DNA from 3 places in the Anoxybacillus sp. EFIL genome. Region 2 is predicted to be linked to each of the others. Evidence: riboswitches for the same ligand, from Rfam matches in the RefSeq annotation. Region 2 holds a riboswitch; each other region holds the start of a gene.
The links. A riboswitch is a leader RNA that binds a small molecule or an ion and turns the genes downstream of it on or off. The one in region 2 is predicted to bind S-adenosylmethionine.

Region 1: another riboswitch for S-adenosylmethionine. It lies ahead of metK (methionine adenosyltransferase); the one in region 2 lies ahead of ES017_RS15735 (methionine biosynthesis PLP-dependent protein).
Region 3: another riboswitch for S-adenosylmethionine. It lies ahead of ES017_RS06410 (methionine ABC transporter ATP-binding protein); the one in region 2 lies ahead of ES017_RS15735 (methionine biosynthesis PLP-dependent protein).

Annotation. Positions count from the first base shown of each region.
Region 1 is NZ_SDLH01000002.1:39,750-50,763, reverse strand. Features, by position in the region: gene ES017_RS03370 (alpha/beta hydrolase) at 1-706, opposite strand, end outside; gene ES017_RS03365 (gamma carbonic anhydrase) at 789-1,319, shown strand; gene ES017_RS03360 (phosphatase PAP2 family protein) at 1,393-1,911, shown strand; gene metK (methionine adenosyltransferase) at 1,958-3,163, opposite strand; SAM riboswitch class I at 3,284-3,392, opposite strand; gene pckA (phosphoenolpyruvate carboxykinase (ATP)) at 3,568-5,154, shown strand; gene ES017_RS03345 (N-acetylmuramoyl-L-alanine amidase) at 5,268-6,239, shown strand; gene ES017_RS03340 (energy-coupling factor ABC transporter permease) at 6,290-7,252, shown strand; gene cbiQ (cobalt ECF transporter T component CbiQ) at 7,249-7,986, shown strand; gene ES017_RS03330 (energy-coupling factor ABC transporter ATP-binding protein) at 7,983-8,711, shown strand; gene desB (Delta(10) desaturase DesB) at 8,734-9,819, opposite strand; gene ES017_RS03320 (DUF2584 domain-containing protein) at 10,063-10,305, shown strand; gene ES017_RS15860 (hypothetical protein) at 10,574-10,720, opposite strand; gene ES017_RS03310 (hypothetical protein) at 10,710-10,853, opposite strand; gene ES017_RS03305 (hypothetical protein) at 10,985-11,014, opposite strand, start outside.
Region 2 is NZ_SDLH01000001.1:427,308-438,321, forward strand. Features, by position in the region: gene ES017_RS02135 (type I restriction-modification system subunit M) at 1-745, opposite strand, end outside; gene ES017_RS02140 (Rpn family recombination-promoting nuclease/putative transposase) at 909-1,778, opposite strand; tRNA gene ES017_RS02145 (tRNA-Val) at 1,925-1,997, opposite strand; gene ES017_RS02150 (hypothetical protein) at 2,097-2,729, opposite strand; gene ES017_RS02155 (HD domain-containing protein) at 2,847-3,383, shown strand; gene metC (cystathionine beta-lyase) at 3,404-4,543, opposite strand; gene ES017_RS15735 (methionine biosynthesis PLP-dependent protein) at 4,547-5,650, opposite strand; SAM riboswitch class I at 5,722-5,829, opposite strand; gene ES017_RS02165 (cupin domain-containing protein) at 5,921-6,400, opposite strand; gene ES017_RS02170 (DODA-type extradiol aromatic ring-opening family dioxygenase) at 6,522-7,283, shown strand; gene mscL (large conductance mechanosensitive channel protein MscL) at 7,298-7,693, shown strand; gene ES017_RS02180 (transposase) at 7,722-7,892, opposite strand; gene ES017_RS02185 (phosphatidylglycerophosphatase A family protein) at 8,002-8,517, opposite strand; gene ES017_RS02190 (alpha/beta hydrolase) at 8,619-9,311, shown strand; gene ES017_RS02195 (YjcG family protein) at 9,372-9,884, shown strand; gene ES017_RS02200 (GNAT family N-acetyltransferase) at 9,889-10,320, shown strand; gene ES017_RS02205 (DUF421 domain-containing protein) at 10,388-11,014, shown strand, end outside.
Region 3 is NZ_SDLH01000003.1:82,158-93,171, forward strand. Features, by position in the region: gene sufB (Fe-S cluster assembly protein SufB) at 1-190, opposite strand, end outside; gene sufU (Fe-S cluster assembly sulfur transfer protein SufU) at 214-654, opposite strand; gene ES017_RS06380 (cysteine desulfurase) at 644-1,864, opposite strand; gene sufD (Fe-S cluster assembly protein SufD) at 1,864-3,168, opposite strand; gene sufC (Fe-S cluster assembly ATPase SufC) at 3,184-3,963, opposite strand; gene ES017_RS06395 (carboxymuconolactone decarboxylase family protein) at 4,144-4,488, opposite strand; gene ES017_RS06400 (MetQ/NlpA family ABC transporter substrate-binding protein) at 4,560-5,384, opposite strand; gene ES017_RS06405 (methionine ABC transporter permease) at 5,401-6,069, opposite strand; gene ES017_RS06410 (methionine ABC transporter ATP-binding protein) at 6,059-7,087, opposite strand; SAM riboswitch class I at 7,163-7,268, opposite strand; gene ES017_RS06415 (hypothetical protein) at 7,590-8,063, opposite strand; gene ES017_RS06420 (response regulator transcription factor) at 8,447-9,046, shown strand; gene ES017_RS06425 (O-acetylhomoserine aminocarboxypropyltransferase/cysteine synthase family protein) at 9,086-10,378, opposite strand; gene ES017_RS06430 (hypothetical protein) at 10,443-10,742, opposite strand; gene ES017_RS06435 (thioredoxin family protein) at 10,872-11,014, opposite strand, start outside.

The DNA of each region.
Region 1 (11,014 bases), on a different contig from region 2:
GATATAGTTTTGGCCATTCTTTATACACTTTTTCACTAACCATCAACTGATCAAACCATGATTTCACTGCACTTTTATCCACAATTTTGTCATCCCCCGCCTGCATGACAAGCATCGGAACATCTGGTAATTGTGCAATTTTTTCATGAGCGATGCGAATCGCTTTCACTAACTCGCGATACCAACGAACAGACACTTTCGTCACATATAATGAATCGTTTTTATCCATCTCGCGCACTTCTTCATTTCGAGTCGCCATCTCTACCGTTAGCCCCGATGGAAACCGTTTTTTCGGATGAATGACGTTTAAAATGCGTGAGGCGATCTCAAGCGCTTTCGCCGGATAATGAACGAGCCCTAAACATGGGGACGATAAAATGACACCGCGGACAGGCAGTCGCTTTTCTTGCAATGTGCGAATGACGACAAGCCCTCCCATGCTATGGCCGAGTAAAAAAATGGGCTGTTCGTACACGCTCGCTTCATGCACCCAGCTTGCCACCGCTTCTATATATTCGTCAAATGAATCAATATGTCCTCGTCGGCTACGCGATGTCGTCCCTTGCCCTGGTAAATCCCCTGCAACAACATGAAAACCGTGCATACGAAACATTTCAATGAGCCATTTATACCGACCATGATGTTCAGCAGCACCGTGAACGATGACAATGGTACCTTTTGCGTTTTCTCCTTCCCATTTCCACATATACACCCCTCCTTGTTATTTACGAATAAACGAAAAATTTGTACACTAAATATAACAAAATGAAACGAAAGGGACGAGCCAAATGATTTATCCATATAAAGAACATACGCCAAACATTGCACCTTCCGCTTTCATCGCCGATTACGTCACTATTACAGGTGATGTAACCATTGGAGAGGAAACGAGCGTTTGGTTTAACACCGTCATTCGCGGAGATGTCGCCCCAACGATCATCGGCAACCGTGTAAACATTCAAGACAACTCCGTCCTTCACCAAAGTCCAAACAACCCACTCATCATTGAAGATGATGTCACCGTTGGCCATCAAGTCATTTTGCATAGTGCCATTATAAGAAAAGGCGCTCTCATCGGTATGGGCTCTATCGTTTTAGACGGTGCTGAAATTGGTGAAGGAGCTTTTATCGGTGCTGGCAGTCTTGTGCCTCAAGGGAAAAAAATTCCCCCTCGCACACTTGCATTCGGACGTCCGGCAAAAGTGATCCGAGAATTAACCGAAGAAGATGAGCGTGAAATGGCACGAATTCGCCGCGAATATGTTGAAAAAGGTCAATATTATAAATCGCTTCAATTAAACAAACCACGCGATAAATAAGCGTGGTATTTTTACATTGCTTTATTATTGACTTAACATATATATTTTATCATAAGTTCAGGGGGATTTGCTTATGTTGCGAAAATGGTACGATTGGGAATGCAAGTTGTTTTACAGCATTAATCGTTATTTTGATCGCAAGTGGCTTAACGCATATTTTCGTTCGATTACACACGCTGGCGGAGCGACATGTTCAATTACGGCTGTCATGCTAGCTGTTTGGCTGTTGCGTGACGAATGGCGGGATGCTGCTATCGCCAGTGCCATCGCATTAGCACTTAGCCATATTCCTGTCGCAATGATGAAAAAAATGTACCCACGCAAACGACCGTATATTTCACTTCATAACACGAAAGTAACAAAAAATCCGTTAACTGATCATTCATTTCCATCCGGACATACAACCGCAGTATTTTCTGTCATCATTCCATTTTTACTATACGCTCCGGCATTAACGATTTGGCTCTTGCCCATCGCGTGTAGCGTCGCGATTTCGCGCATTTATTTAGGACTCCATTATCCATCTGATGTGCTTGCAGGCTGTATGCTCGGTACGTTGTTTGGCGTCGCTTCATTTTCTGTTCTTACTTAAAAAAGTAAGAAAGGAGAGCTACATCTTGTAACTCTCCCTTTTTTCTTTACTTCGCCAACTGTAACGCTTGTTGTTTTAACACTTCTGCTTTATCTGTACGTTCCCAAGGAAGATCAATATCTGTGCGACCAAAGTGACCGTAAGCAGCTGTTTGTTTGTAAATCGGGCGACGAAGATCAAGCATTTTAATAATGCCCGCCGGACGAAGGTCAAAGTTGTTGCGCACCACTTCAATTAATACATCTTCAGATACTTTGCCCGTGCCGAACGTATCAATTGAAATCGATACAGGTTTTGCAACACCGATCGCATATGCTAACTGCACTTCACATTTATCTGCAAGACCCGCTGCAACAATGTTTTTCGCTACGTAACGTGCCGCATACGCTGCTGAGCGGTCTACTTTCGTTGGATCTTTTCCTGAGAATGCCCCGCCGCCGTGACGTGCATAACCACCGTATGTGTCAACGATAATTTTACGTCCTGTCAACCCTGCGTCACCTTGTGGACCACCGATGACGAAACGTCCTGTTGGGTTGATAAAATATTTTGTGTTTTCATCGATCAATTCTGCCGGAACGACAGGTTGAATGACATGTTCTTTAATGTTGCGTACAATTTGATCTTGTGTAATTTCTGGATGATGTTGTGTAGAAACAACGATCGTATCGATACGTACAGGTTTGCCGTTTTCATCGTACTCGACTGTCACTTGCGTTTTTCCGTCTGGACGTAAGTACGGTAAAATGTCTTCTTTACGCACTTCCGCTAAACGACGTGCAAGTTTGTGTGCAAGAGAAATTGGTAGCGGCATAAGTTCTTTCGTTTCGTTGCACGCGAAGCCAAACATTAATCCTTGGTCACCTGCACCGATCGCTTCGATTTCTTCATCTGTCATTTGTCCTTCGCGAGCTTCTAACGCTTTGTCAACACCCATTGCGATATCTGGCGACTGTTCATCAATTGACGTCAACACTGCGCACGTATCTGCATCAAAGCCGTATTTTGCACGCGTATAGCCAATTTCACGAATTGTTTCACGAACAATTTTCGGAATATCTACATATGTAGATGTTGTAATTTCTCCACTCACTAACACAAGTCCTGTTGTTACGCTCGTTTCGCACGCGACACGCGCATTCGGATCATTCGCTAAAATCGCATCTAAAATCGCATCGGAAATTTGGTCGCAAATTTTATCCGGATGCCCTTCCGTTACAGATTCAGATGTAAACAGACGACGTTTAGGCATTTAAACATTCCTCCTCAGTATAATGGCAAATGATACGGTACTCATCCCTCTTATTATGGTCTATCGTGAAAAAAACCTTTCCCTCAGAGGAAAGGTTTTTGCATTTGTCTGCGCCTTTCACTCTTATCGTTCAAGGGCGTTCCCTTGCCACAGGTTAGCACCTTTTCACGCATGTGACGGTTGCTGGGTTTCATCGGGCCTGTCCCCCTCCACCAACTCGGGATAAGAGTATCCGTTCATTTCAGCATCATATCACATCTGTATGAAGCGAGTCAATGTTTTTTATGCCACAACGATCTTGAAAATAAATTCAAGAAAAATACATGAATTAGTATGGATTATTTATTAAAATGTGTTATACTTTTTACATGAAGAATAAATCAAACAAAGGTAGGTTTTGTCCAATGAATTCCATTGAACTGACAAACAAATTATCAACACTCTTGCAAAGGGATGGGGTTTTTCATAACTTATCTGTACCACGATTAGTAGAAAAAGTGTTAACTCGTCAAGAAGGCATTCTCACTTCATCCGGTGCTGTTTGCGCAACGACCGGAAAATATACAGGCCGTTCCCCAAAAGATAAATATATCGTTGAAGAACTATCTGTTAAACATAAAATTGACTGGGGAACAGTTAATCAACCAATTTCCGAAGAAGTGTTTGATCGTCTTTACAATAAAGTCGTTGATTATTTAATGACAAAAGAAGAAGTGTTCGTATTTAACGGTTTTGCGGGTGCCGATCCAGCTTATCGTTTACCTATTCAAGTAGTGAATGAGTTTGCTTGGCATAATTTATTCGCTCATCAATTATTCATTCGTCCAACAGCAGAGGAACTAAAAACACACGAGCCGCAATTTACAGTCATTTCTGCACCGACATTTAAAGCTGATCCAGCTGTAGACGGCACGCGTTCAGAAACGTTTATTATCATCTCATTTGAACGTCGTACCGTGCTGATTGGTGGAACAGAATATGCAGGGGAAATGAAAAAATCGATTTTCTCGGTCATGAACTTTTTATTGCCAGAACAAGGAATCTTTCCGATGCATTGTTCAGCAAACGTAGGTCAAGAAGGAGATGTGGCGCTCTTTTTCGGTTTATCGGGCACAGGAAAGACAACACTTTCTGCTGACCCAAACCGTCGCCTAATTGGCGATGACGAGCACGGTTGGTCAAATAACGGCGTGTTCAACATTGAGGGCGGATGTTATGCGAAGTGCATTAACTTATCACGCGAAAAAGAGCCGCAAATTTTCGATGCGATTCGCTTCGGTTCCGTATTAGAAAACGTCATGATTGATCCAGACACACGCATACCAAACTATGACGATGCGACGTTAACCGAAAATACGCGCGCAGCATACCCGCTTGAAGCAATGGACAATATCGTCCAACCGAGCGTTGCAGGTCATCCGCATACGATCGTCTTTTTAACGGCCGATGCGTTTGGTGTATTGCCTCCAATTAGCAAATTAACAAAAGAACAAGCAATGTATCATTTCTTAAGCGGCTATACAAGCAAGTTAGCGGGCACAGAGCGCGGAATTACGGCACCTGAAGCAACGTTTTCTACTTGCTTTGGCTCACCGTTTTTACCGCTTCCTGCAACACGCTATGCAGACATGCTCGGACAAAAAATTGACGCTCATGGCGTGCAAGTATTTTTAGTCAACACCGGTTGGACAGGAGGCGGATACGGTGTTGGTGAACGGATGAAACTGTCTTATACGCGCGCAATGGTCAAAGCTGCGTTGGAAGGCGAATTAAACAACGTAGAAACCGTTCAAGACCCAATTTTCGGTCTGCATATTCCGCTTCACGTCCCAGGTGTACCTGATGAAGTATTGCAACCAAAAAGCACATGGGCAGATCAAGAAGCATATGAACAAAAAGCAAAAGAACTTGCGGCGAAGTTCCGTGAAAACTTTAAAAAATTCACAAACGTTGATCCACGCATTGAACAATTCGGGGGACCGATCGCATAAATGAAAAGGCTGCCTGTTTTCGGCAGCTTTTTCATTTTTCATATGTTCGTACAAACCATTTCATTCAATGAAACATATAGTAGTACATAGAAATAAAGAAAAGGAGGCTAAAAATGAATGAACTATTTGCGATTCCTCAATTAAAAGATATACGCCACCTTCTTCCCACTCGCTCTGGCCAATCGTATAAAAAAACAACACTTGAACAAAAAACGCACATCATTATTCATCATAGTTTAACGAAAACAGGCTCGGCATTTGCGTTCGCCAATTATCATGTAAGCAAAGGATGGCCAGGCATCGGATACCATTTTGTCATTGAACAAGACGGAACGATTCATTTTTGTAACGACTTAGAAACGATTAGTTACCATGTCGGCAACCATAACACTTATTGCATCGGCATTTGTTTAACGGGCGATTTTCGCACACAACAACCGACGGATGAACAAAAACAATCATTGAGAACGTTATATAAAACGCTGGTAAACATCTTGCCGAACTATAAAGATGTGAAAGGACATAATGAGCTAAAAGGATATGAATGGAAACAATGCCCTTGTTTTAACTATGCGCAAGTATTAGCAGAAAAAGAAAACATCGAAATAAAAGAAGAAGTCAAACTGTATACCGTCGAACGAGGAGATACGCTATGGGCCATTAGTCAAAAAACAGGGGGAAGTGTAAAAACGTTATTGCGCCTAAATCCAAACGTGGATCCAAGAGCGTTACAGCCCGGGCAACAAATAATCATTGAAAAACTAGTAAAAAAAGAAGAAGTGAAAACTCCATCACAACCATCCAATCAAACACCGAAACAACAAAACATAGTCGAACAACTGATCAGTAAGCTTCCAAATAAAGTATTGCGATATGGCGATCGCGGCGAAGACGTTCGCACCTTACAACAAGCGCTAAATATGATCAATTTTAAATGCGGAGCAGAAGACGGAGTATTTGGCAAAAAAACGTTAGATGCCGTGAAACGAGTGAACCTTATGTTTTCAGGCGGAAATAAAAATGGTGTTTATGACGAAAAGACGAAAAATTATATAATAAGCAAACTTAGAGAAAAAATGAAATAGCTTTCCATAACATATCTCCCCTATAATAAGGTGTAAGGGGGGATATTTTTATGCATATGGCAGATGCACTTATTTCACCTGCAGTAGGAATGGCGATGTGGGGGGCTACGGCGGGTGTAGCAAGCTACTCATTAAAAAAATTAAACATGGAAGCAGATGAAAAAAAACTGCCGCTGATGGGGGTGCTTGGAGCATTTGTATTTGCAGCGCAAATGATTAACTTTACCATTCCTGGTACAGGATCGAGCGGACATTTAGGTGGTGGATTGTTACTTGCCGCTTTGCTAGGTCCTTATGCAGCTTTTTTAACGTTAGCCGTCGTTTTATTTATTCAGGCACTCTTTTTTGCAGATGGCGGACTGTTAGCATTCGGATGCAACGTGTTCAATCTCGGCTTTTACACATGTTTTATCGCATATCCACTTTACAGACGACTCATTCGCCGAACAAACATCTGGTTTGCTTCCATCATCGCTGCCGTCGTTGGATTGCAACTTGGGGCATTTAGCGTCGTCGTTCAAACGTTGTTATCCGGAAAAGTCGAATTACCATTTACGACGTTCGCTTTATTTATGCAACCGATTCATTTGGCGATTGGCATTGTAGAAGGAATGGCTACAGCAGCTGTCATCTCATTTGTGATGAAAGCAAAGCCAGAACTTTCAACAACAAATACACCGACAAATCGTCTCATCGGGACACTCGGTTTGCTTGCGCTTCTCATCGGTGGCATTTTTTCATCCATCGCTTCGTCCAAACCAGATGGATTAGAATGGTCTATTTTACGCACAGCAGGTACGGAGGAACTACATGCAACAACAGCACTCCACACCGCACTAGAACGTCTCCAACAATCGCTCGCTTTGTTGCCTGATTACAATTTGAAAAATGGGGGCGCTTCGATCGGTTGGTTAGACATCGGCACAAGCGTTTCTGGCATCGTCGGTGTATTTATCGTTGCAATAGCAATGCTCGTACCATACATCATGAAAAAATGGAGAAAAGAAGCGTGATCCATGCACATATGTCAAATATGAAAAAGCGACGACATGATGTTCATCCGTTAAGCATGCTCATTATAACGTTTACATACATCTTCGTCGTCGCCTCGTTTCACACGTATGCGTTTATTGAACTCGTTCCATTATCGCTTTATCCAATCACAATGATCGTTTTTTATCGTCTTTCTATTCGCCATATTAAACGCGTACTGCTCGCTTCTCTACCATTTATTACAGTTATAGGGGCTTCACAGCTGTTTTTCATTCATGAACACGTATCGTTTTTTCATTGGCGTATAGAAGCAGGATGGCTGTCATTCGCTACTTTGCTTGTAAAAAACACGCTTGCCGTTCTTGCTGCAACAGTGTTGTTTTTGACGACACCGATCGAGCAACTTGCAGGTGCGCTCCTTTCGTTGCGCATTCCTCGTCTGCTCGTTATACAATTGCTTTTGACATATCGATATATTTTTTTATTTTTAGAAGAAGCAAAACGACTTCGTCAAGCGTATATGTTGCGCGCACCGAACCATCGCGCCATCCAATTATCCGTTTGGGGATCGCTCGTTGGACATTTGTTACTGCGAACATTTGAACGTGCCGAGCGCGTGTATGAAGCGATGACGTTGCGCGGGTTTTCTATTCAACGTATGCATATAAAAATAAAACGATGGACAACAAAAGAGAGAATTTACACGTACGTCACAGTTATATTGTTCATCGTTTATCGTTTGGTGGTCATATGATGATAAACGTATCGAATATTTGTTACATATACCCAGATGGTCATGAAGCCATTCGTAATATTTCTTTTTCTGTTCAACAAGGAGAATGCATCGGCATCATTGGAGCAAACGGTGCAGGAAAATCAACGTTATTAAAACTGCTCGTCGGTTTATATATGCCACAAAAGGGACATATCGTCATCGATAATATGCACATGTCGAAACAAACGTTACGACACATTCGTCGCATCGTTGGCTTTACATTTCAACAAGCCGATGATCAATTATTTATGCCAACCGTTTACGATGACGTCGCGTTTGCGCTTCGAAATGACGGGATGAATGAAAATGAAGTAAGCCAACGAGTAATAAACGCTTTAACGCTTGTCGGTGCGATTCATGTCAAAGACCGCCCACCTTATCGTTTATCAGAAGGAGAAAAGCGGCTCGTTACTTTAGCAACTGTGCTTGCGATGGAACCGAAAATATTGCTGATGGACGAGCCGACGGCAGCGTTAGATCCGAGAGCAAGACGAACGCTCATTCATCTCGTTCAATCGTTATCACATACAAAAATCATAACAACGCACGATCTCGACTTTGTGCTTGAATGTTGCGAGCGAACAATTGTACTCGCAAACGGAACGATCGCATATGACGGTCCAACAGAAGCTGTATTAACGAACGAACCGTTTTTACACGAACATCATTTAGAACTTCCCCTTATGTTGCAAGGGAAAAAATAAAGCGCGGCTCATTGGCCACGCTTTATTTTTGCTTCACCATTTTTTGTTTGACTACAACATTTTCTTTCGTTTTGTACGAAAGATCATCTATGTTTAATCCATTTCCGAGCGTTCCGTATACATATCCTTCGCGAGGCTCGATGAGTTCTGTTTGTTCATAATAAAGCCGTGGCGTTTTCCATAGCGCAATTAACGCTTTTGTCATCGGCATTTCATGATACCGTTCCGGCCATAGTTGTTTAATATATTGTTTGACTAGCGGGTAATATTTTGAACTCATTGCTGGGAATAAATGATGTTCTGTATGGTGTGAAAAGTTAAAATGCAACACATCCACCCACTTTGGAACAATGACCGTTAAGCTATTAGCTAGTGGATCGTTAACTGGAACGAGCGGATTTAAACGATGGTTCGTCGAAATATATCCCATAACGATTGCATTTCCAATGAGCAACGGAATAACGAACGCAAAGAGCCATTTTTCCACTCCGATCATCAGCAATAACCCAATCCATACCGACCATGGCAATACAAACTGCCAAAATACTGCGCGACGACTTCCTTTTTCAAACTCCTTCCAAAAATGAAGAAGCATATGAAGCGAATGAACGGTAAACATCCCTGCTAAAGACAAAAACGAAAAAGCCGCACGAATCGGAAACGGAATGCGATAAATCCAACGGAGGAAACGACTTTGAGCTAAACGTTTTATCGTTGGCCACGCGTCAGGATCGAGCTCCTCATGTTGCGTATGCACATGATGTGTCGCGTTATGCCACTTTCGCCATAGCTTCGGACCTGTGCAAAGCGGTAAAAACGCAATGCCACCTAACAAATCACGAAGCCATGCCCGTTTGACTACCGTCCCATGCAAAATTTCATGCCCTAAAAACCCTAATCCAGCAAAACAAAATCCAATAACAACTGAAAGCAATCCGTTCCATAACCAATGGAGATCAAATAAAGAAATCGTTACAATGCTACTAACTAAAACGAGCATGTAAGCAAGGCCACCAAACAGACGAGACGGAACAGGACGGAACGCTTCCTCAGGCAAATACGGGGCAATGCGAGCCGCGTACCACCCGAATGAATGAAATTGTTTCATGTAACAAAAAACTCCCCTCATACGTAAAAACTTCGCTTCAAAAAGAAATGAATATTCAAACATCTCCCTCTAAAGCTTACTGTCATCGTATCACTTATATTCTTGTCCTGTCAACAACATTTATTACCTGATCATATTATTTATTTATATTATGTAGTATAAATCTCTTGAATACAGTTGTATAACAACGATAAATGTGTTTCAATGAAAGTGAACATACCGAGAAAGTTTGGGGTGAAACAGATGGGCATGCCGTTAGAAATACAAACGATGATCGTCACAAACGGAAAAGAAAAACGAATTGAACACAACTTATTTTTGTTGCAAAAAGAAGGCTATCGCTTATATCCACTTGATGTGCCGTTAGAAGTAAGACGAACAAAACACGGAGAAGCAACCGGACAAGCTGTCGTTAAAAAACTTGTCCTTGAGAACGGAACAACGATCGTTACATACGAATTAATTGCTTTACATTCGATTAATTAAACCGTCGAGCGATATGCTCGGCGGTTCAAGATGTTGAAAAAGTATGTTGTCAAGAAAAAGTTCACTTCTCTCGTGAACTTTTTCTTGTGTGTGATGAAAAATTCGGCGTTTGCCGATAAATACGAAGATGGAACAATAATCAACGGAATCCTATCCATTTAAACTCGCCCTTTCATCAGGGCATCTTGTGCGATATCAGACGATTTGATGAAAAGAATGATCAAAATAAGCTATACGCCCAACTAACGGAACTTTCAAATCTGTAATCCTAGAGCGCTTCACAGGAGTTATTCTTTGTAATTGATGCTGTCGCTGTTGTGCCTGCGTTTGTGCAAATGACCGCAAAACGATAAATATCCACCTCTGGAACAACGACTTCACCAATTTGACGTGCAAGTGCCTTCCTAGCTTCCATGACACTCATCGTATCTTACTTCGAAGTCATCCACTTTCGCTTTTTGTGCCTCCACCGAATTTCCATTTAAATCCATAATTTTGTCAATAACGTCTTTTTCAAGACCCAAACTTTCGAGAAATTCGCGTTTCATGGTATTCCTCCTTTGGTTACGTTTTTTAACGTGGTTACGGCCACGAACCCTTTTGTTCTTTAACGTCTACAAATAGTAAAAAGACGAGGATAAATAAAAAAGCACGTAACCTTTTTTAACTGGTTAGGTGCTTATTCTATGATTTCGATTGACTTAATTTC
Region 2 (11,014 bases):
GGTCGCTTAAACCATGAAGCAACAAGTTCATTTTACAAATTGCCCACGTATTTAAGTTTTTCTCTTGTCCGTGCAATGTAATGTTGCGCGGGTTGCCACCTTTTTCTTTTATGTAGTCGACCGCTTGAATGAGCATTCCTCCAGACCCTGCGGTTGGGTCACATACACGCATGCCTTCTTCAGGTTTAATCAGTTTGACGATTAGTTTAACGACTTGGCTTGGCGTATAGAACTCGCCACCTTTTTTTCCTGCATCGTCAGCAAACTGCTTAATTAGGTACTCATAAGCACGACCAAGGATGTCGGGTTCTGATAAATTTTCGTTACGTAAATCAATTTGCGAGAAGTGCTGCACTAATTGAAGAATCGTTTTATCTGATAACTTCTCTTTATCGTTAAAATCAATGTTCGCTAATACCCCTTGGAGCGAAGGGTTTTCATCTTCAAGTAATTCAAACGCTTTGTTAATGACTGCTCCAACGTCTTGGGATTGGGATTGAATATAGCTCCAACGTGCTTTTTCAGGAACGAAAAACTGATGTTCATCACGGTCATACCAACCGTAATCTTCCCCTTCTTCCCTTTCAATCCGTTCAGCCGTTTCCACAAACACGTCGTTTAATCGTTTCAAAAATAACATGCCAAAAATATAGTTCTTATAGTCCGAAGAATCAATACTACCACGCAATATGTTTGCTGATTCCCATAAATGAGATTCAAGCTCCTGCAACGTTAACTTGCTCATCGTGCTGCCTCCGTCTTTTCTTGTTCTTTCATCTCTTACAACTTTAATCATAACAAAAATTTCAATTGTAAACTACTGTCATTTAACAAGCGAGCAAATATAGTATTTACTCATTGTAAAAACAAAAAACTGCCGTCGCCAAAAAGGCCGACGACAGTCCCTCCTACTCCAACAACCGCTCCACTTCTTCTTCCGAAAGGTCCGTGACGTTCGCAATATCTTTTACGCTCATCCCTTTTTTCGCCATCGTTTGTACAAGGCGCTTCATTCCTTGTTTTATTCCTTGCTTCATTCCTTCTTCTCTTCCTTTTTCTAACGCCTTTTGTTCATACGAAATAATCAATTCCATCACTTTGTCCTTTTCTTTCGTCTCCATTTCATTCACCTCGCTTCGTAGTCTTCGTTCTTCTTCATCAGATAATTTTACATATGTTTCAAAAAAGCCAAACAGTAATCGTTGTTTCGCTTCGTCTAATTCCAATCGGACAAGCATGCGTAAAAATTGTTTTTTCAGTTCTACCCGTTCACTTTCAGTATATCCCATTTTGCTTAGCAGTGCAGCAGCGATTGGATTGTCTTGACGAATGTAATTCCGCCAGTTTTGTTTTCGCAATTCGACAGTGAAAAAACGAAAATCAAGCACGCGGCCAAAAGGAAATTGGAGGGTAAATGTCGATGGTTCGTCGCGGATCGTATCGTAGCTAAATACAGCAATAGGTACAATGTTTTTACGGTATTTTTCAAACAAACGGCTAAAATAAATAAACATTCGTTCAGGAAACGATGGTTGCACATAGCTTTGATTTTCGATATGCACAATCACTAACCCGTCTTCCCCTTTTAACTTCGTTTCGACAAGCAAATCAACGCGGTACTTCTCCCCTGCCGTCACATCGGTAAACAGCTCCTCGGATAAAAACGACAAATGTTGAAAGTCGATATGCTCATGCATCGCAGGAAAAAAGAGAACAATAAATTCCTCAAAAAACGTTTGGATCAACTCTTTAAACAGACGATCGTGGTCAATGGACATACATTCACCTCGCATACAATCGTTTCGCTGTTTTTATTCGACAACATCGACTATTTTCCTGCATACGAAAACATTTGTGGCAGTCGAGAGGAGAGGTTAAATACAACGAAAAACCCCGAGCTCTCTAAAAGAACTCGGGGTTGTGATGATTCCGACTGGGCTCGAACCAGCGACCTCCACCCTGTCAAGGTGGCGCTCTCCCAGCTGAGCTACGGAATCGTATGTTGTCCTATCGAACACATTTTTTATTATACTCACCACCTCTCACATTGTCAAATACTTTTTTAAAAAATTTTTTAGCCATTGCCTAGGCAATGGCTAATGGCGGATAAAGTCGATGTGAGTACCTTGGAAAAAACCGTCTTTATATTCGTATGTGACGATTAAGCTGCCGATGTATTCGCCTTTTTTTCGTTCGAGGAGTAAAACGGCTTTCAGCTTTTGTTTATCGAGCGCGTATTTTAAAAAGCGGTCGAATGTCGTCTTTACCCCTTTTTGTCCTTCGCGTGCGTACGGAATGAAAGCGTGAACGTGATCAATGATTAGCTCTGTTCCTTCGTCCGTCTCTTTCATTTTCATGCTTTTTAAAACGACGGCGCGCGGATCTTCGACGATCATTTCTTCTATGCCGTTTTCGTGATGGGCAAATACGTGCACTTCATTTTTATACGTGCCGTTGCCGCGTGCTTTCACGAGAAAAACGACGACATCTTCCTTTCCATCGTCCGTCACATCAACAGAATACAATTGCGGAGTCGCTTTCGGGTCATTGATATGTTCCCATTCTGGAAAAGCATACGTCGCTTTTCCGACGTGAAGCGTAAAATGACGCACCCAATCTCCGTCTTCTTTGCCGCATAGTTGCACGTTTGCTTCCTCTAATTTTTTCGTACAAGCATGTCCATTGAACGAAAGCGCTGTCATAACCGATAATAACAATGATAAAAACATACGCGTCCTCCATACTTTTTTCACTTAGTATGAAAGAAAAAAAGAAAAAATATGTATTGCCTTCCTTAAATAAGACATGGTATGATAATTAGAAAAACAAAAAAGGGGGCATGCACGATGAGACGTGTCACATTAACTGACATCTTCCTTCACCCCATTACTCAAAAATATTTGAAACGTTCAGGCGTCGCCCACGCTATCGCTACCGCATACCATGCGTATCGCCTTGCCCTGCAATATGGAGTCAATGTTGATTTAGCGACAAAAGCGGCACTGCTTCATGATATTGGGCATTATGAATGGTACTCAAACGGAACGTGGGACTATGAAACATATAAACAAAACGACATTCATGCGATTAAAGGGGCGGAGCGAGCGCACAAATTGCTTATTCGACTCGGTGAACATCCTCAACATGCTAAAGAAATCGCCCTCGCCATTTTGCTTCATACCGATTCGTATCTTCCAGAAGGAGAGCTAAAACGAAAACCGCTTCAGACGATCGTTAAACTTGCCGATGAAGCAGATGAAGAACCAGGTGGCAAACATCACTATCGCCAAATCGATGACGAACTCGCTTTGAAAAAAATTCAACAACTCGATCGCATGGTCGAGCAACAACTACAACGCGATGCCCTCGATCAAATTAGCTAAGGCTAGGCGATATGCCTAGCCTATACATACGATAACGCCTGTTCAAAATCAGCGATTAAATCATCGATCGCTTCGAGTCCGACGCTTATGCGCAACAAGCCGTCCGTAATGCCGCGACGAAGGCGTTCTGATTTCGGCATCGCCGCATGCGACATTTTTGCCGGATAAGATAAAATCGACTCTACCGCTCCTAAACTAACCGCAAATACCGGAATGTGCGCATATTTGACAAACGTCCGCACCGCTTGTTCATTTTCCAATTCAAACGACAACACCGCGCCAAACCCACGCGCTTGATCGCGATGAATGACGTGTCCTTCGTGATGCGAAAGCCCCGGATAATACACGTGCGCTACTTTCGGATGACGATGTAAAAACTGCGCGAGCTGCATCGCTGAACGAGAAGCGTAATCGAGCCGAACGTGAAGCGTTTTTAGCCCGCGCAGCACAAGCCACGCATCTTGCACGCCGAGCACCGCACCGAACGCATATTGCAACTTCCGAAGCTCTTTCGCTAGTCGTTCATCTTTCACAACCGCAAGTCCAGCGACGACATCGCTATGGCCGGCTAAAAATTTCGTCGCGCTATGAAGCACGACATCGACGCCGAGATCGAGCGGACGTTGCAACAAAGGTGTTGCGAACGTATTGTCTAGAAACGTCAAACAACCGTGCGCTTTCGCAAGCTTCACAACTCCGCGAATGTCCGTAATTTTCAGCAGCGGATTTGACGGCGTTTCCATATAAATCACTTTCGTATTCGGGCGAATATGACGCGCTACCGCATCTAAATCGGTCATATCGACAAACGTATATTCAATGCCAAATCGGCTCAATACATCCGTGATAATGCGATACGTTCCGCCATATACGTCATCTGTAATCAACACATGATCGCCTTTTGACAACAACAAAAACGCCGTTGAAATGGCCGCCATGCCCGATGCGAACGCAAAACCGCTCACTCCTCCTTCCAGCTCCGCGATCGTTTCTTCAAGCGCCTCGCGCGTCGGATTGCCTGTGCGGCTATAATCATATTTTCCAAACGTATCAAAATCAAACTGATGAAACGTCGACGCATGATGAATCGGGACGCTGACTGCCCCTGTTTGTGCATCCACTCGCCATTTATTGTGAAGCAATTGCGTTTGCCACTCCATTTGTTACACCTCTTTCATGCGTTGAAACGCTTGTGTTAAATCGGCAATTAAATCGTCATGATGTTCAATGCCGACAGAAAAACGTAACAGTCGATTACATACGCCATTGGCGATGCGAACATCCTCTGGAATATCCATATGCGTTTGCGTCGCTGGATACGTAATAAAACTTTCGACACCGCCTAAACTTTCCGCAAACGTAATGAGCGTTAAACTGCGCAAAAACGGATTGACCCACTTTTCATCGCGCACGCGAAACGACAACATGCCTCCTCTCCCCGGATATAACACATCGGTGACGTCTTCGTGTCCACGTAAAAATTCATAAATCGCTTTCGCGTTTTGTTCGTGCTGGCGCATGCGAAGAGCAAGCGTCTTCATGCCGCGAATTAACAGCCATGAGTCAAACGGAGACAACACCGCTCCGATCGCGTTATGATACATCGCCAATTGCTCGCACAGCGCTTTTCCTTTGGCGACAATGAGCCCGGCAAGCACATCGTTATGTCCGCCTAAATATTTCGTCGCGCTATGAATAACGATGTCGGCTCCTTTCGTCAATGGCTTTTGTAACACAGGGGTGTAAAACGTATTATCGACAATAAGAAGCAGCTCATATTGTTTCGCAAACGCCGCAACCGCTTCGATGTCCGCTTCTTGCATAAGCGGATTTGTCGGCGTTTCTAAAAAAATCGCTTTCGTTTTGTCCGTCACATGTGCTTTTACTGCATCCAAGTCGCGAAAATCGACGTATGTAAACGACAGCCCGTATTTTCTCCACCCTTTTTCAAACAGCCGATACGTTCCGCCATATAAATCGGCCGAAACGAGAAAATGATCCCCGCTTTCAAAAAGCGCAAACACCGTTTGAATTGCCGCCATGCCCGAACTACATGCGAAGCCTTGATCCCCTTCCTCTAACTGCGCAATCGCCTCCTCGACGATATGTCTCGTCGGGTTTCCCGTCCGAATGTAATCGTACCCTGTCGACTGTCCGATCCCTTCATGCCGATACGCTGTTGAAAAATATACCGGTGGATTCACCGTTCCTGTCGTCGTCTCGCTTCGATTACCGATTTGCGCTAATACCGTTTCCACATGACTCATTCGCTCTCTCCCTTTCTCAAAAAATAAAAGCCTTCTAAGAAGAAGGCTTTCTGTCCATAGACAAACGCTTCTTCTTATCTTCCGAATTGAACACCAATTCGCTGGATTTAGCACCTGACCGCTTTCGGCTGGTTGCTGAAGGTTCATCGGGCCAGTCCCTCCCCTTCTCTTGATAAGAATGCATACGCATATTGAATTTTCTGATTTTTAAATAATGTACCTTATTTCCGTAAAAATTTCAACTATTTTTTATTTTCTTGTAACAAACTTTCATTCCGCCGCAAGAGCATCCGCTTTTGTCGGATGAACGGTGCCGGCTGGATGTTGTAGCGGCGCATAAATGGAGTACAGCTTAAGCGGAACGTTTCCTATGTTGATCACATTATGCCACGTTCCTGCAGGCACAAAAATGGCAGAGCCATCCGTCACGCGTCTTTCAAACGTCAGCTCGTTTTTCTTTTTGCCCATCCGCACAATTCCTTCTCCTTGTTCAATACGTAAAAATTGATCCACGCCCGGATGCATTTCTAAACCGATATCCTCCCCGACACGAAGGCTCATCAGCGTCACTTGCAAATGACGTCCCGTCCATAACGTCGTACGGAACATGTTGTTTCGTTTCGTCGCTTCTTCGATTTGTACGACAAACGGGTTCGGTCCGTAATCTTTCGTATGTTCTCGTGGAAACGGATAAGGCATGATCGGATATGGATACATCGGCATATACACAACATTCGGATAGTAATACATGTTCTCACCTCTTTTTTCATATTCATCGCCATGTTATGCACAACTGCCCGGCTATGCGCCTCACATGCAAAAATCGACAAATAGAACGGATATATGGTAAAGTGGGGACAAAAGGAGGGATATGATGACTGCTTTATTTCTTGCGCACGGATCACCCATGTTAGCTATTGAAGACAACGCATATACATCGTTTTTAACAACGTTCGGAAAACACATTCATCCAAAAGCAATCGTCGTCTTTACGGCACATTGGACAACACGCCAACCGACCGTTTCATCAATCGATGGAACATATGAAATGATTTATGATTTTTCCGGCTTCCCACGTGAATTGTATGAAGTGACCTATGCCGCACAAGGTTCAGTCGAATGGGCAAAGCGCGTTCAACAACATCTAAAACACGTCTCCCCCATCGTTCATATCGATGAGACACGTGGACTTGACCACGGTTCATGGGTATTGTTAAGCCGACTATTTCCAGAAGCAAACATTCCCATTGTCCAAGCATCCGTCGTTCCGTGGCGGACACCAAAACAGCTCTTTCAACTTGGTAAGGCATTACGTCCGTTGCGTGACGAAGGTGTCATGATTCTCGGTAGCGGTGGTACAGTGCATAATTTAATGGCGCTTCGTTGGGAGGAACAGACGAAAGCAGATTCTTGGGCTGTTGCCTTCGATGATTGGTTGCTTGCCCAGTCATCCGCCCATAGTGAAGACGTGTTTCACTATGAAGAAAAAGCCCCTTATGCCAAACAAGCCGTTCCAACACCTGAACATTTAGCACCATACTGGATTGCGTACGGAGCAGGCGATCGCTCGCCACATGTTTTATTCCGAGAATACGAATACGGAAACTTAAGCCTTTTAGCTGTATCATTTTAATGGGAGGAATGCCGATGTGGAACGAGTTTAGGAAATTTGCTGTGCGAGGCAACGTCATCGACTTAGCTGTCGGGGTCATCATCGGTGGAGCATTTGGAAAAATTGTTTCTTCCCTCGTCAATGACATCATTATGCCGCTTGTCGGTCTCATTTTAGGGGGTATTGATTTTAGCAGTTTATCTTGGAAAGTCGGTGAAGCAGAAGTAAAATACGGGGCTTTTATTCAAACCGTCGTTGACTTTTTAGTCATTGCCTTTTCTATCTTTCTATTCGTCAAACTGCTGAACAACTTATCCGAACGAATCAAAAAACAAGAAGAGAAGAAAGAAACGGCACCAACGATCACAAAAGAACAACAGCTGCTCACAGAAATTCGCGATTTATTAAAAAAACAAAAAGAAACAACATAGCCCCAAAAATTTTTTGGGGGCTTCCCACTCATTCTTTCTCTACGAACTGCTTTACTTCTTCTTCCGAAAGGTCCGTGACGTTCGCAATATCTTTTACGCTCATCCCTTTTTTCGCCATCGTTCGTACAAGGCGCTTCATTCCTTGTTGTTCATACGAAATAATCAATTCCATCACTTGTTCTTTTTCTTTCGTCTCCATTTCATTCACCTCGCTGTTTTTATTCGACAACATCGATCATTTTCCTGCATGTGATGTTCTCATCTCTTCCCTAAAAAAGCCGTAAACCCATACGGATTTACGGCTTTTTTTACGCATTTAATGCGGCTTCTTCTTCATCGCGCAAGTTGTGTGCAAGGCGACCGGAGGCGCTTGCGGCAACGCTTGCGACTAAGTCGTCTAAAAACGTATGCACACCTTTGCCCCGTTTTGTATCAAGCTGTTTAATGATTCCTACTTTATTTTTGTCCAAATGTCCAAACGTTGTCACTGCGATGCTTCCGTATCCGAGCACCGCCCCTAACGCCAACGTTTCATCGACGCCAAACAGCCCTTCATCCGTTTCGACAATCGTTTGCAGCGGCTCTGACAACATGCCGTTTTCTGCGAGTTTATCAAGCTCAATCCCAACTAAAATCGCATGTTGTACTTCGCGTTTTTGCAACACTTTTTCTACGCTCTCAATACATTCTGCCATCGTTAAATGTTTATTGTACGGTCTTTGCATTTCATATACAATCTCAGCAATCGCTGGAATCGTCACACCACGTTCCGTTAATAGTTGCAACGTTCTTTCATATACTTCTTGACTAGATACGCGCTTCATTCCTCATCCTCCTCTCGTTCTCTCATTATATCACGCAACGACAAAAAATGCAGAAATGTGGTACGATAAGAACGAACAACGTCGAAAAAGGATGGGAGAACATGCAAGAGTTAAAACTTCACAGCCAACATTTAGACGAGGAGCTATCGTTACCTGTATATTGCTCAAAACCTATCACACCGCTTTATAAACATCTCGTCATTATCGCACAAGATGGACAAGATTATTTTATGTTCGGAAAAATCGGACGCGTCATCGACGAGCTTGGCATACGTGCGGTCGTCATCGGCGTGCCGTATCGCAACGTATCAGATCGCTATGAGAAATATCATCCGAACGGAAAAAAACGCGAAGCGTACATGCGCTTTCTTGCGAACGAACTGGCGCCGCTCGTTGATGAACATTTTTCGACATATCAAATGGGGACAACGCGCATTCTCGTTGGCGATTCGCTCGCAGGCACTATTTCGCTTCTTACTGCGATGACATATCCACATACGTTCGGCAAAGTCGTCATGCAGTCGCCATACGTGAACGACGATGTGATGGCGCACGTGCAATCATTTACGGATTGGCATTTGCTTGCGCTTTATCATTCCGTCGGCAAACAAGAAACGGACGTAAAAACGACAGACGGAATGGTGCGCAACTTCATTGAGCCGAATCGCGCCCTTTCGCACGTTCTCCAAACGAAACAAAGTCGCTATCATTATGACGAGTTTGACGGCGACCATTCTTGGACATACTGGCAACCAAATTTGCCGATCGGATTAAAAAAAGTGATTGAAATGTAACAGTATTTTCCGAAAATTTGTTATAATATATAGGTATAATGACGAAAGGAGGAAGGTCGCATGAAATGTGGTATCGCGATTTTTCCATCAAAAAAAATTCAAGATTTTGCGAATTCGTATCGGAAACGGTACGACTCTCATTACGCCCTCATTCCGCCACATATTACGCTAAAATATGCGTTTGACGTGGAGGAAGACAAGCTTGATGAGCTCGTTCAACAGCTTCGCGACGTCGCGCGCGAAACAGAACCGTTTCCGTTGCGCGTCACAAAATTTAGTTCGTTTTATCCGGTCAATAACGTCATTTATTTAAAAGTGGAAAAAACAGAGCCGCTCGCTCAGCTGCATGAAAAATTGCATCGTCCACCGTTCGTCGAGCAAACGGACTATGCGTTCGTGCCGCACATTACGATCGCACGCGACTTATCAAACGACGAATATTCGGACGTATTCGGCCGCTTCAACATGCAGTCCGTCTACTTTGAAGAACAAGTCGATCGCTTCCATCTTTTATATCAACTTGAAAACGGATCGTGGTCAGCGTACGAAACATTTCATCTTGGAAAGGAATAACAACATGTACGTCAAACGAGGACAAGACGAAGCGCTTTGGCGCGATGCCCTTTTTGTTCGCCGCGCCGTCTTTATTGACGAACAAGGGGTATCGGAAGAAGAAGAAATTGACGCGTTTGAACAACAATGTGTTCATTTCGTTGTATATGATGACGACAAACCGATTGCCGCAGGACGTTTTCGCACAATTGATGGCGTTGGCAAAGTGGAACGCATTTGCGTCCTTCCGGCATATCGCGGACGCGGCATCGGCAAACTCATCATGGAAGCGATCGAACAATATGCTTCTCAGTACGTCACAAAGGTGAAACTAAACGCCCAAACGCATGCCGAACCGTTTTACAAACAGCTCGGCTACGAAACGGTATCCGACGTCTTTTTGGACGCAGGCATTCCACATGTAACGATGATAAAAACGATCAACATGCGATCATAACGGTCGCATGTTTTCTTTTTCACTCGGCATACTAAACAAAAGAAGCTACATACGAAAGGATATCGTTATGAGCGAATTTGGACAAATCGCAATTGAATTAGTTGTCGGCTATATCGCCTTATTTATAATGGCAAAAATACTTGGACGGACACAAATTACGCAAATTACACCGTTTGACTTTATTTCCGCCCTCGTTCTTGGAGAACTTGTCGGCAACGGTTTATACGATTCAGAAGTCGGACTCTCGAAAGTATTGTTTGCGATTGCGCTATGGGGACTGCTTATTTACACAACGGAAATGATTACACAAAAGAAAAAAGAACTTCGCGAATTGTTAGAAGGAAAACCGATCATCGTCATTTCGAAAGGAAAAATTTTGTATGAAGCGTTAAAACAAACGAAGCTTGACTTAAACCAACTGCAACATTTGCTGCGCGCGCGCAACGTCTTTTCCATACGTGAAGTGGAATACGCCATTTTAGAAACAGACGGCACAGTAAGCGTCATGAAAAAAGCCCCGTTCGAACAGCCGACGCGGCAAGATCAAAACATTTCTGCATCTGAAGCGACATTGCCTGTGACGGTCATTATCGACGGGGAAGTCATTTGGGACAATTTACAAGAAAACGGTTGGGACGAACAATGGTTAAAAAAACATATTCGCCACGCTGGTTTTGAAAACTATAACGATATT
Region 3 (11,014 bases), on a different contig from region 2:
GCATGGGCATGCTGTAAAAAATATCTAACGCTTTCAAACGAAATTCAAGCATCCATTGTGGTTCATTTTTCATTCGCGAAATTTCTTCTACAATTTCGCGCGTTAATCCGCGCTCAGCGCGGAAAACAGATACGTCTTTATCGGCGAAACCGTACTTATATTCACCGATTTCTGGAATTTTTTTCGCCATTCCGTTCGCCTCCTTTTTTATGACTACCCTTGTTGCCCGTGCAACCCTTTCTCCATCGCTTTCCAAGCTAACGTTGCACATTTAATGCGTGCAGGAAATTTCGATACGCCTTGAAGCGCTTCAATATCTCCTAAATCGATTGAATCGTCATAATCTTTCCCTTGCATCATGTCGGAAAAAATCGTCGATAGCTTCAGCGCTTCTTCGATCGTTTTCCCTTTAATCGCCTCTGTCATCATCGATGCAGAGGACATCGAAATAGAACAACCTTCTCCTTCAAATTTTGCATCGACAATTTTTCCGTCTTCTACTTTTAACGTTAAATGAATACGATCGCCACACGTCGGGTTGTTCATATTTATATCGACGTGTTCCCCTTCTAATACCCCGCGATTTCGTGGGTTTTTATAATGATCCATAATCACTTGCCGATACAACGTATCTAAATGGCTATTAAAAGACATAGCTGAAATACTCCTTCGTTTTCTTTAATGCTGAAACGAGTGCGTCAATCTCTTCTTCTGTATTGTATAAATAAAAGCTTGCGCGTGCGGTTGCTGTCACGTTTAGCCATTTCATAAGCGGCTGCGCACAATGATGACCAGCACGAACAGCAATACCTTCCGCATCTAAAACCGTTGCTACATCATGCGGATGCACATCTTCAATATTGAATGTCACAAGGCCTGCCCGTTCTTTCGGACCGTAAATCGTTAATCCTTCAATCGTCGCGAGCTGTTCAAGCGCATATTGCGCCAAACGATGTTCGTGCTCAGCGATATGATCTAAACCGACTTGCTCAAGAAAATCAATCGCAGCTCCTAACCCGATGGCTCCAGCGATAATTGGTGTACCACCTTCAAACTTCCACGGAAGCTCTTTCCATGTTGACTCGTACAGACCGACAAAATCAATCATTTCCCCACCAAACTCAACAGGTTCCATTTGCTCAAGCAAACGTTTTTTGCCGTATAATACACCGATACCTGTCGGACCGCACATTTTATGACCTGAAAACGCATAAAAGTCACAATCGATGTCTTGCACGTTTACTTTCATGTGCGGTGTGCTTTGCGCTCCATCAACAACAACAACCGCACCGTGCTTATGAGCAATTCGGGCAATTTCTTTTACTGGGTTGATTGTACCGAGCACGTTGGATACGTGCATGACAGCTACAATTTTCGTATTCGGTGTCACCGTTTGTTCGACATCTTCTAATCGAATTGTGCCATCTGGTTGTAGCGGAATGTACTTTAACGTTGCCCCTGTTTGTTTCGCAACTTGTTGCCAAGGGATAATGTTGCTATGGTGTTCCATGTACGTAATAACGATTTCATCGCCTTCACGCACATGAGCTCGACCATAGCTTGCCGCCACTAAGTTAATCGCCGTTGTCGTCCCGCGTGTAAAAATAATTTCTTCCGTTGAGGCAGCACCGATGAAGCGGCGCACTTTGTCGCGCGCCCCTTCGTAGGCATCAGTCGCCTTTGTGCCAAGCGTATGCACACCGCGATGAACGTTCGAATTGTATTGGCGATAGTAATTGTCAATCGCTTCAATAACCGGCAACGGCTTTTGCGATGTTGCCGCGCTATCTAAATAAACGAGCGGTTTGCCATTGACTTGTTGATCTAAAATCGGGAATAGTTGACGAAGTTCTTTTACGTTCATCACTTAACTTTCCTTTCGATCACTTCAATTAATTGTTTTTTCACACGCTCAATTGGAATTTCATTAACAACTGGTGCTAAAAAGCCGTGAATAATTAATCGCTCTGCTTCCGTTTTCGGAATACCGCGGCTCATTAAATAGTATAATTGCGTTGGGTCCACGCGACCGACCGATGCCGCATGGCCTGCTGTCACGTCATCTTCGTCAATTAATAAAATCGGATTCGCATCTCCGCGTCCTTTTGGACTTAACATAAGTACACGCGATTCTTGTTCCGCATTCGATTTCGATGCCCCGTGCTCAATTTTACCAATGCCATTAAAAATCGATGTCGCTTCATCTTTAACAACGCCGTGTTTTAAAATGTATCCTTCTGTATGTTTTCCGTAATGAATGACGCTCGTCGTAAAGTTTTGCACTTGCTCACCGCGACTCACAACGACTGTCTTCGTATCGCCGACTGATCCATCACCGATTAAGCGGGTAATGTTTTCTGAAATCGTATTTCCGTCGTTCATTAAACCGAGCGCCCATTCGATGCGCGCATGACGCCCTGTCACACCGCGGCGGTTGACATAGACAGTCGTTCCCTTTGCCAAATTGTCTACCGCACCGAAAAACACTTGCGCATCATCTCGTGCAAACACTTCTGTAACGATGTTGACGATCGCTTCCGAACGTTCACATGTTGAAATGTAGTTTTCCACATACGTTACTTTACTGCCCACATCCGCAACAATAATGACGTGATTAAACAACGCTTCCGCTTTTTCATGCACGTACACCGCTTGCAACGGCACGTCAATTTGTACATGCTTCGGCACGTATACAAACACCCCGCTGTTTACAAGGGCAGCATGAAGCGCTGTCAAACGATGCTCATTTACTTTCACACCGTCCATAAAATATTTTTGCACAAGATCGCTATGCTCGCGAACAGCTGTCGCTAAATCAGTAAAAATGACGCCTTTTTCTTTCAACTCATCCGCAAGCGATACGTATGCACATGTATGGTCGCGTTGCACATATACGTTTTTTTGTTGTTCATCGATATCAATAAGCACTTTCACTTGCTCTGGCAACTCTTCTAAAGAAGAAAGCGGAGCGCTTTCAACGAGATGAGTAGAAAATTGTGTAAAGTTCCAACGATCGATTTTCGTTTTATCTGGCTTCGGTAAAGGAAGTTGTTCCGCTTGTGCAAGAGCTTGTAAGCGAACGTTTAAAAGCCAGTCCGGTTCTCCACGCCCTTCGGAAAAAGAGCGCACATACTGTTGGTCGAATGGTAGTTTCGTCTCAATCATCATAAATCCTCCTAACGCTTACGCTTCTTGCTCAACGACTTCATCTTCAATGCCTAGCTCTTTTTTAATCCAGTCATATCCTTCAGCTTCAAGACGTTGCGCCAATTCTGGACCGCCTGATTTTACGATACGTCCTTGCATCATGACATGTACGTAATCTGGTGTAATGTAGTTTAACAATCGTTGATAATGCGTAATGATTAAACAGCCAAAGTCGCTATTGCGCATGTCATTTACACCTTTTGCGACAACTTTTAATGCATCGATATCAAGACCGGAATCAATTTCATCTAAAATAGCAATTTTCGGCTGCAACATCATAAGTTGTAAAATTTCGTTCCGCTTTTTCTCCCCGCCCGAGAACCCTTCATTCAAGTAGCGGTGAGCCATATCTGGATTCATTTCTAAAAACGCCATTTTTTCATCAAGCTGACGAATGAATTTCATTAATGAAATTTCATTTCCTTCTCCACGACGTGCATTAATCGCTGAACGAAGAAAATCAGCATTCGTTACACCGCTAATTTCGCTCGGATATTGCATGGCTAAAAAGAGACCAGCACGAGCACGCTCATCTACTTCCATTTCTAATACGTCTTCACCGTCTAATGTAATGCTCCCTTTTGTTACTTCATATTTTGGATGGCCCATAATCGCCGCCGATAATGTCGATTTTCCCGTTCCGTTCGGTCCCATGATCGCATGGAACTCGCCGCCTTTAATTTCAAGGTTAACCCCTTTTAAAATTTCTTTCCCGTCAATTGCAACGTGAAGATCTTTAATCGTTAATGTTGCCATAAAAAAATACCTCCAGTTTCACTTATGTTCATAAAAACGTAATTCTCACTTTATTCTCATTACAATTTTATAACAGATGAAAAGTATTAGCAACCTTATTGCAAGCATTTTGATACTTTTTTGTTTCAAAAGTTTGCTCGTTTTATCACATATGTAAAAAAGGTAGGGAACCCCTACCCTTTAATGCATGCGAGTAAATTCATCGACACATTGTCGAACGAGCGTAACGGACTGGCTCATCGTCGCCCCTCCAGCTAAAGCAGATGCGACAGCACACGCTTCAAATATTTCTTTCTCTGTCGCCCCTTCATCGATGCACCCTTTCGTATGATAAATGGTACAATATTCATCTTGTTTAGCGACACTAATCGCTAGTGCGATGAGCTGTTTTTCTTTTTTTGATAGCTCCCCTTCGGCGAAGCAAGCTTCCGTAAATGCGTTAAACGCTCGTCCAACATGAGGCATTTGTTGTGTGAACGTGCCTAACCCTTGCTTATATTCGTGTAAACATTGTTCCATCGACATATGCACTCCTCCTTCCTTTTTATCATGCGTCGTTTTCGAGAAAATATAAAAGGACGCCCGAATGGACATCCTTATTTCGTTGCTGGAATAACAGCACCATTATATTTTTGTAAAATGAAGTCTTGAATTTCCTTTGATTGCAACACTTCAACAAGCGTCTGAATTTCTTTACGGTTTTCGTCACCTTTACGAACCGCGATAATGTTCACGTATGGGTTGTTTTCTGGCGATTCGACAGCGATCGGATCTTTTGCTGGATCTAAACCGGCATCTAACGCATAGTTGGCGTTAATTAATACCGCATCTCCTTCATCATTTTTATACACTTGCGGAAGCAATCCTGCCTCAACATCCGCTTCAAATACTAAATTTTTCGGATTTTCAACAATGTCATCAATTGTTGCTTTCGTCTTATCGACACCTTCTTTTAATCGAATTAGTCCTTTTTCTTCAAGCATCGATAAAATACGACCGTGATCAGCAACAGAGTTACTCATAATGATTTTTGCACCGTTTGGTAGCTCTTCAAGACTTTTGTATTTTTTTGAATATACGCCAATCGGCTCAATATGAATACCGCCTGCATTCACAAAGTCATAGCCATGTTCTTTCATTTGAGCTTCTAAATAAGGAATGTGTTGGAAATAGTTTGCATCTAACTCTTTATCCGCTAATGCTTTGTTTGGTAACACGTAATCTTGGAACGTCACAATTTCTAGTTCAATTCCTTTTTCTTTTAAAATTGGTTTTGCTTTTTCTAAAATTTCTGCATGTGGTACGTTTGATGCACCGATGACAAGCTTGTTCGCTTTTTCCTCTGCACTTTCATTGTTTCCGCAAGCAGCGAGCGCGAAAACGATCATGGCAGCAACAAGTAAAGAGAGCCATTTTTTCATTTGTTTTTTCCTCCTTTTATCGTTTATCTATTTTAGAAGTGACAAAGTCACCAACAAACTGAATGATAAAGACGATGACTAAAATGAGCACTGTTGCAACGAGCGTCACATCGTTATTGTTACGCTGGAATCCTTCCAAATAAGCTAAGTTCCCAAGCCCCCCAGCACCGACAACTCCCGCCATCGCCGTATAGCCAACGAGAGCGATCGCTGTAACGGTAATTCCGGATACAAGGGCAGGAAGCGCTTCAGGGAGGAGCACTTTCCAGATGATTGTCGTTGTCGTTGCTCCCATCGCTTTTGCCGCTTCAATAACTCCTTTATCAATTTCACGAAGCGCAATTTCAACCATGCGCGCATAAAATGGAGCCGCTCCAATAATGAGCGCCGGCAGTGCCGCATTGGCACCAAGAATCGTACCGACAACAAACTTAGTAAACGGGATGAGTAAAATAATTAAAATGATGAACGGGATCGAACGGAAAATGTTAACAAACGATGCGATAACGCTGTTAATGATACGATTTTCCCATATGTTTCCCTTTGACGTTAAAAAGAGTAACAATCCAAGCAAAATGCCGAGCACAAACGTCGCCGCAACTGAAATAGCTGTCATATATAACGTTTCCGCTGTTGCCGCCCATATTTTATCCCAAACGACGTTCGGAAATAGCTCATTCCACATTCGCCAACACCTCCACTCCAACTTCTTGCTGGCGAATAAAAGCGAGCGCTCGCTCGATTTCTTCATTCGCACCGTCTAAATGAACGAACAACACCCCGTATGAACCGTGATGCGTTTGCGAAATTTTTCCTTGCAAAATATTCACATTTAGATTAAATTGGCGAATAAGCTGTGTAATGAGCGGTTGCTCAGCCGCTTCGCCGACAAATGTAAGCTGTACAACTTTTCCATTTGGATATCGCTCAAGAAGATGCAACATCGCTTCTTTCGTTTCTTCCGGCTCAGTTACTTGTTGAACGAAACGCTTCGTAATCGGCTGCTCCGGCTTACGAAACACGTGAAGCACTTCACCCATTTCAACGATTTTTCCGTTTTCCATGACCGCTACACGATCACAAATTTTACGAATGACGTGCATTTCATGGGTGATTAATACGATCGTTAAACCGAGACGTTTATTAATGTCGACGAGCAAATCTAAGATGGAATCTGTCGTTTGTGGGTCGAGCGCTGACGTCGCCTCGTCGCACAACAACACTTTCGGATTGTTCGCTAACGCGCGTGCAATGCCGACGCGCTGCTTTTGTCCTCCGCTCAATTGCGACGGATACGCGTCTTCCCTTCCTTGCAGTCCGACAAGTTGAATTAGTTCATCAACGCGCTTCATTCGCTCCTCTTTCGGGACGCCGGCAATTTCGAGGGGGAATGCAATATTTTCGCGCACTGTTCGCGACCAAAGTAAATTGAAATGTTGGAAAATCATGCCGATTTGCTGGCGCGCTTGTCGCAATTGTTTTCCGCCAATTTTTCCAATCTCCTTGCCATCGACGATGACTTCGCCGCTCGTTGGCTTTTCTAATCCGTTTAATAACCGAATGAGCGAACTTTTTCCTGCACCGCTATAGCCGATAATGCCAAAAATTTCTCCTGCTTCAATATGCAAGTTCACACGATCAACAGCGGTCACATGTCCACTTGCTGCTTTGTACACTTTTGTTACATTCGATAATGTAATCACGTTGCTGTCACCTTCCTTCCATGAAAAAAGCCTTTCTGCTCAAGAGAACAGAAAGGCGCGAATCGTCCGTTCTGTCTCTTATCTCTCAAAGCAAACGCTTTGTGTGAATTGGCACCATTTCAGCAGCGCTGACGGTTGCCGGGTTTCATCGGGCACATCCCTCCACCTCTCTTGATAAGAGCGCTTTTAAACGCTTTATTCAGTTAACGTTTTAATATGTTTGAGGATCATTTTAAATTACGAAAGTGAGTATATCATCGAAAGAAGGACGGTGTCAATAAAAATTTTTCAACTATTTCCCCTTCATAATCAAGTGAACGGAATATATAGCATGAGAAATCGCTACTCTTCGGATGTCGGGCTACGAACAACCCACCGCTTTGTTAAAATGCAAAAGACTGACCCAGCACGCATTAGCGTTTCAGATCAGCCTCTTCAGTTCAAAAAATGAAGTTAAACTTTCCAATTGTAGGCATACATAGTTACATGCCAAACGGACCCTTTAATTACATTCTTCTTTTGTAATTCTAATCGTTACGTACACTTTATGAAAGGAGTCATAGTAGTCAGCTTGTGCAACACTAGATGTATACCATTTATCAACTAATTTCAAGTAAGAATCTGTATTTACTAAAGAATAAATCCCCGTAATAGTAGAAGTCTTAGTCGTTAGATTTCGATCGTACGTAACTGTCATCGTCACTGTACCATACATACTCTGAACCGTTTTTGTTTCTTTATTTCCTCGGACAATCGTATCAAGTGGAGCAATTTTTGATTTTGAATTGCTTAATTTTGCCATTGAACTCCCTACTGCAGGAGTAACTGTAATTGTTACATTCCCCTCTTTATATACTCGTTTCGGGAGCGTACTAGCTTCAGTAGTAATTAACGACCCAAAAAAACCATCTAATAACAGAGTAGCAGTTAGTGCTAGGGTAGCAACTAAAATAAGCCTTCTAAATTTACTTTTCATTATTTTCTCTCCTCACATAGTCCAATTGTAATGCTAGTTCTCCGCTACTTGTCCATAATGAGATAGACTTGTACATTAGCGCCAGTTAAACATCGGTATCATGAATATAAGCAGAAATTTTTATTTAGCTGATTACTCACCATAGGTACAACATATTGTATAAAAATCGGACGTTCTTTATTTCAACTTATACATTGCTCATACTCCTCCGCTTCTTCTCCCAAAAATAGCTGATCAGCTATTTTCATTTTACCAAAAATAGAAAAGAAAAAAATCCGTATTTTCCGCCAATTTTTTGGCGAAAATCCGCCAATTTCTTCAAAATAAATGACAAAGTTTATTAAATGAAGTAGAATCTAGTAAAAAAGTGGAGGGGAAATTGCATGGCTATTCGTACATTGCTTATTGATTCTGACCCTATCTATTTGCTTGGGTTGAAAAAATTGTTGGAAAACGAAAGCAATATAACAGTTATCGGTTCTTGTTCTTGTATCGATTCACTAGATACTTTCATACATATACATGTACCAGATGTCATTGTGATAAATGTGCACATGCACATAATAAAAGCATTGGGCTGGATAAAAAATGCGAAGGAAATATACCCCACAATAAATGTCATTATGCTATGCAACTATCCACCGCTCGCCTTATCTGCGCATGAGGCAGGTGTATCCGTCGTATTGTCAAAAGAAAAAGTTTCCACTCATTTAGCACATATGATCCGATACAGCAACGAAGGAGAAAAATATTTTTTGGTGGATAGTGAAACTATGTATTCAACAAAGCATGGTTTAACAAACATTGAAATCAATATACTACAAATGTTGGCAGATGATCAAACGAGTGTACAAATTAGCGAACGGCTAAAGATAAGCAAACGAACAGTGGAACGTCACCTTTCTTCTATTTTCGAAAAATTAGGAGTTTCGTCACGAACAGGAGCGGTTGCCGAAGCGCTGCGGTTACAACTCATAAAATGAAAGGTGCTAGTCGAAAAATCTAACTAGCACCTTTCATATTTACACCCGCGAATACATCGACCGTACCCCTGTCGCCGCTTCAATCGCTTGTTCTAAGTCTTCGATTAAATCATCCACATTTTCGATGCCGACCGATAAACGAATCATATCTTCTGTTACACCAGATGCTTGTAAATCTTCTGTGCTTAGTTGTTGATGCGTTGTGCTTGCCGGATGAATAATTAAACTTTTTGCATCGCCAACGTTTGCCACATGCGACCAAAGCTTCACATTGTTAATAAGTGCAGCTCCTGCTTCCCTTCCCCCTTGAATGCCAAAAACGACGACTGCTCCTGCCCCTTTTGGCATATATTTTTTCGCTAGCTCTTTCGCTGGATGGTTGTCATGTTCAGGATACAACACCCAACGGACAGCTGGATGATTATCTAAATATGCAACAATTTTTCTTGTGTTTTCAATATGTTCTTTCATGCGCACGTGCAACGTTTCAAGCCCTAAATTAAATTGAAAGGCGTTGAACGGGCTAATGGCTGGTCCTAAATCACGTAACAACTGCACACGTGCTTTCACAATATACGCTGCCGCTCCGATGTCTGCATAGATAAGGTTATGATAGCTCGGATCTGGTGTCGTAAACGCTGGAAACTTTGGCGAGTTCCAGTCAAACTTTCCACCGTCGACAATGATGCCTCCTAGCGTCGTCCCGTTGCCAAGCAACCATTTCGTCGCAGAATGAACGACAATGTCTGCTCCATGTTCAATCGGACGGCAAAGATACGGCGTCGCAAACGTATTATCGATAATGAGCGGGACACCTGCTTCGTGGGCAATGTTTGCAACCGCCTCAATATCTAACACATGCAAACTCGGATTGCCGATCGTTTCCGCAAAAATAGCTTTCGTTTTCGGTGTAATTGCAGCGCGGAAATTTTCTGGGTTAGCTGGATCGACAAAATGAGTTGTAATGCCGTATTTCGGTAACGTATTTGCAAACAAATTGTACGTCCCTCCATACAGCGTGGAAGCAGACACAATATCATCTCCTGCTTGAGCGACGTTTAAAATGGCCATCGTAATCGCCGCCATGCCGCTCGCCACTGCTAAAGCCCCTACACCACCTTCAAGCTTTGCTACTCGCTCTTCAAATACGGTCACCGTCGGATTATGAATGCGCGTGTAAATGTATCCTGCTTCTTTTAATGCAAATAAGTTTGCCGCATGCTCTGTGCTATCAAACAAATACGCATTTGACTGATAAATCGGTACCGCACGCGCTTTCGTTATCGGATCGGTTTGTAGTCCCCCGTGTACAGCAATCGTTTCAAATTTCATCATTTCTCCCCCTGAACGAATAATTGTTGAATATTTTGAATTTTAACACGATAAAAACTGCTCGTCAATGAACAAGATCGTACGGTTTAGCAAGAAAGAAAACTGACTCTAATAATAAAATGTGGCGAAACGATGCTGTGACGGACAATTCGTTTAAGCGAAGTTGTTGCTGAAGTTTTAACGATCCTTGTAGTAGTGACATAATGGCCTGTGCGGAACCACGAATCGATATGACCCGATCCTCGTTCGCTTTTTCAACGCGTTGAATTCCTTCTTTTGATATGCTTAATAAAATTTGCCCGCTTTCCCATTGCAATTGAATATATAAACCGTCATTTGGTAAAATTGGTGTTAACATATTCATACAACCGCCCCCGTCCCATGTATTGTCGTATTCATTGTTTCCATACGAAGACGGTGAGTTCCTTCTATAACTGCTCGACAAATGTCTTCCTTCCTCGTCAATTTCCCAAGAAATATGTCGAAAGCTGGCTTATTCAGCCAGCTTTCGCAACGTTTCATATACATGTGGAACGGAATGAAAGGCGTATATTTTTTTCACGAGTTTACCACGTTTAAAAATAAGTAAGCATGGAACGCTTTCAATATGCCATTCGATCGCTTTGTCAGGCACAT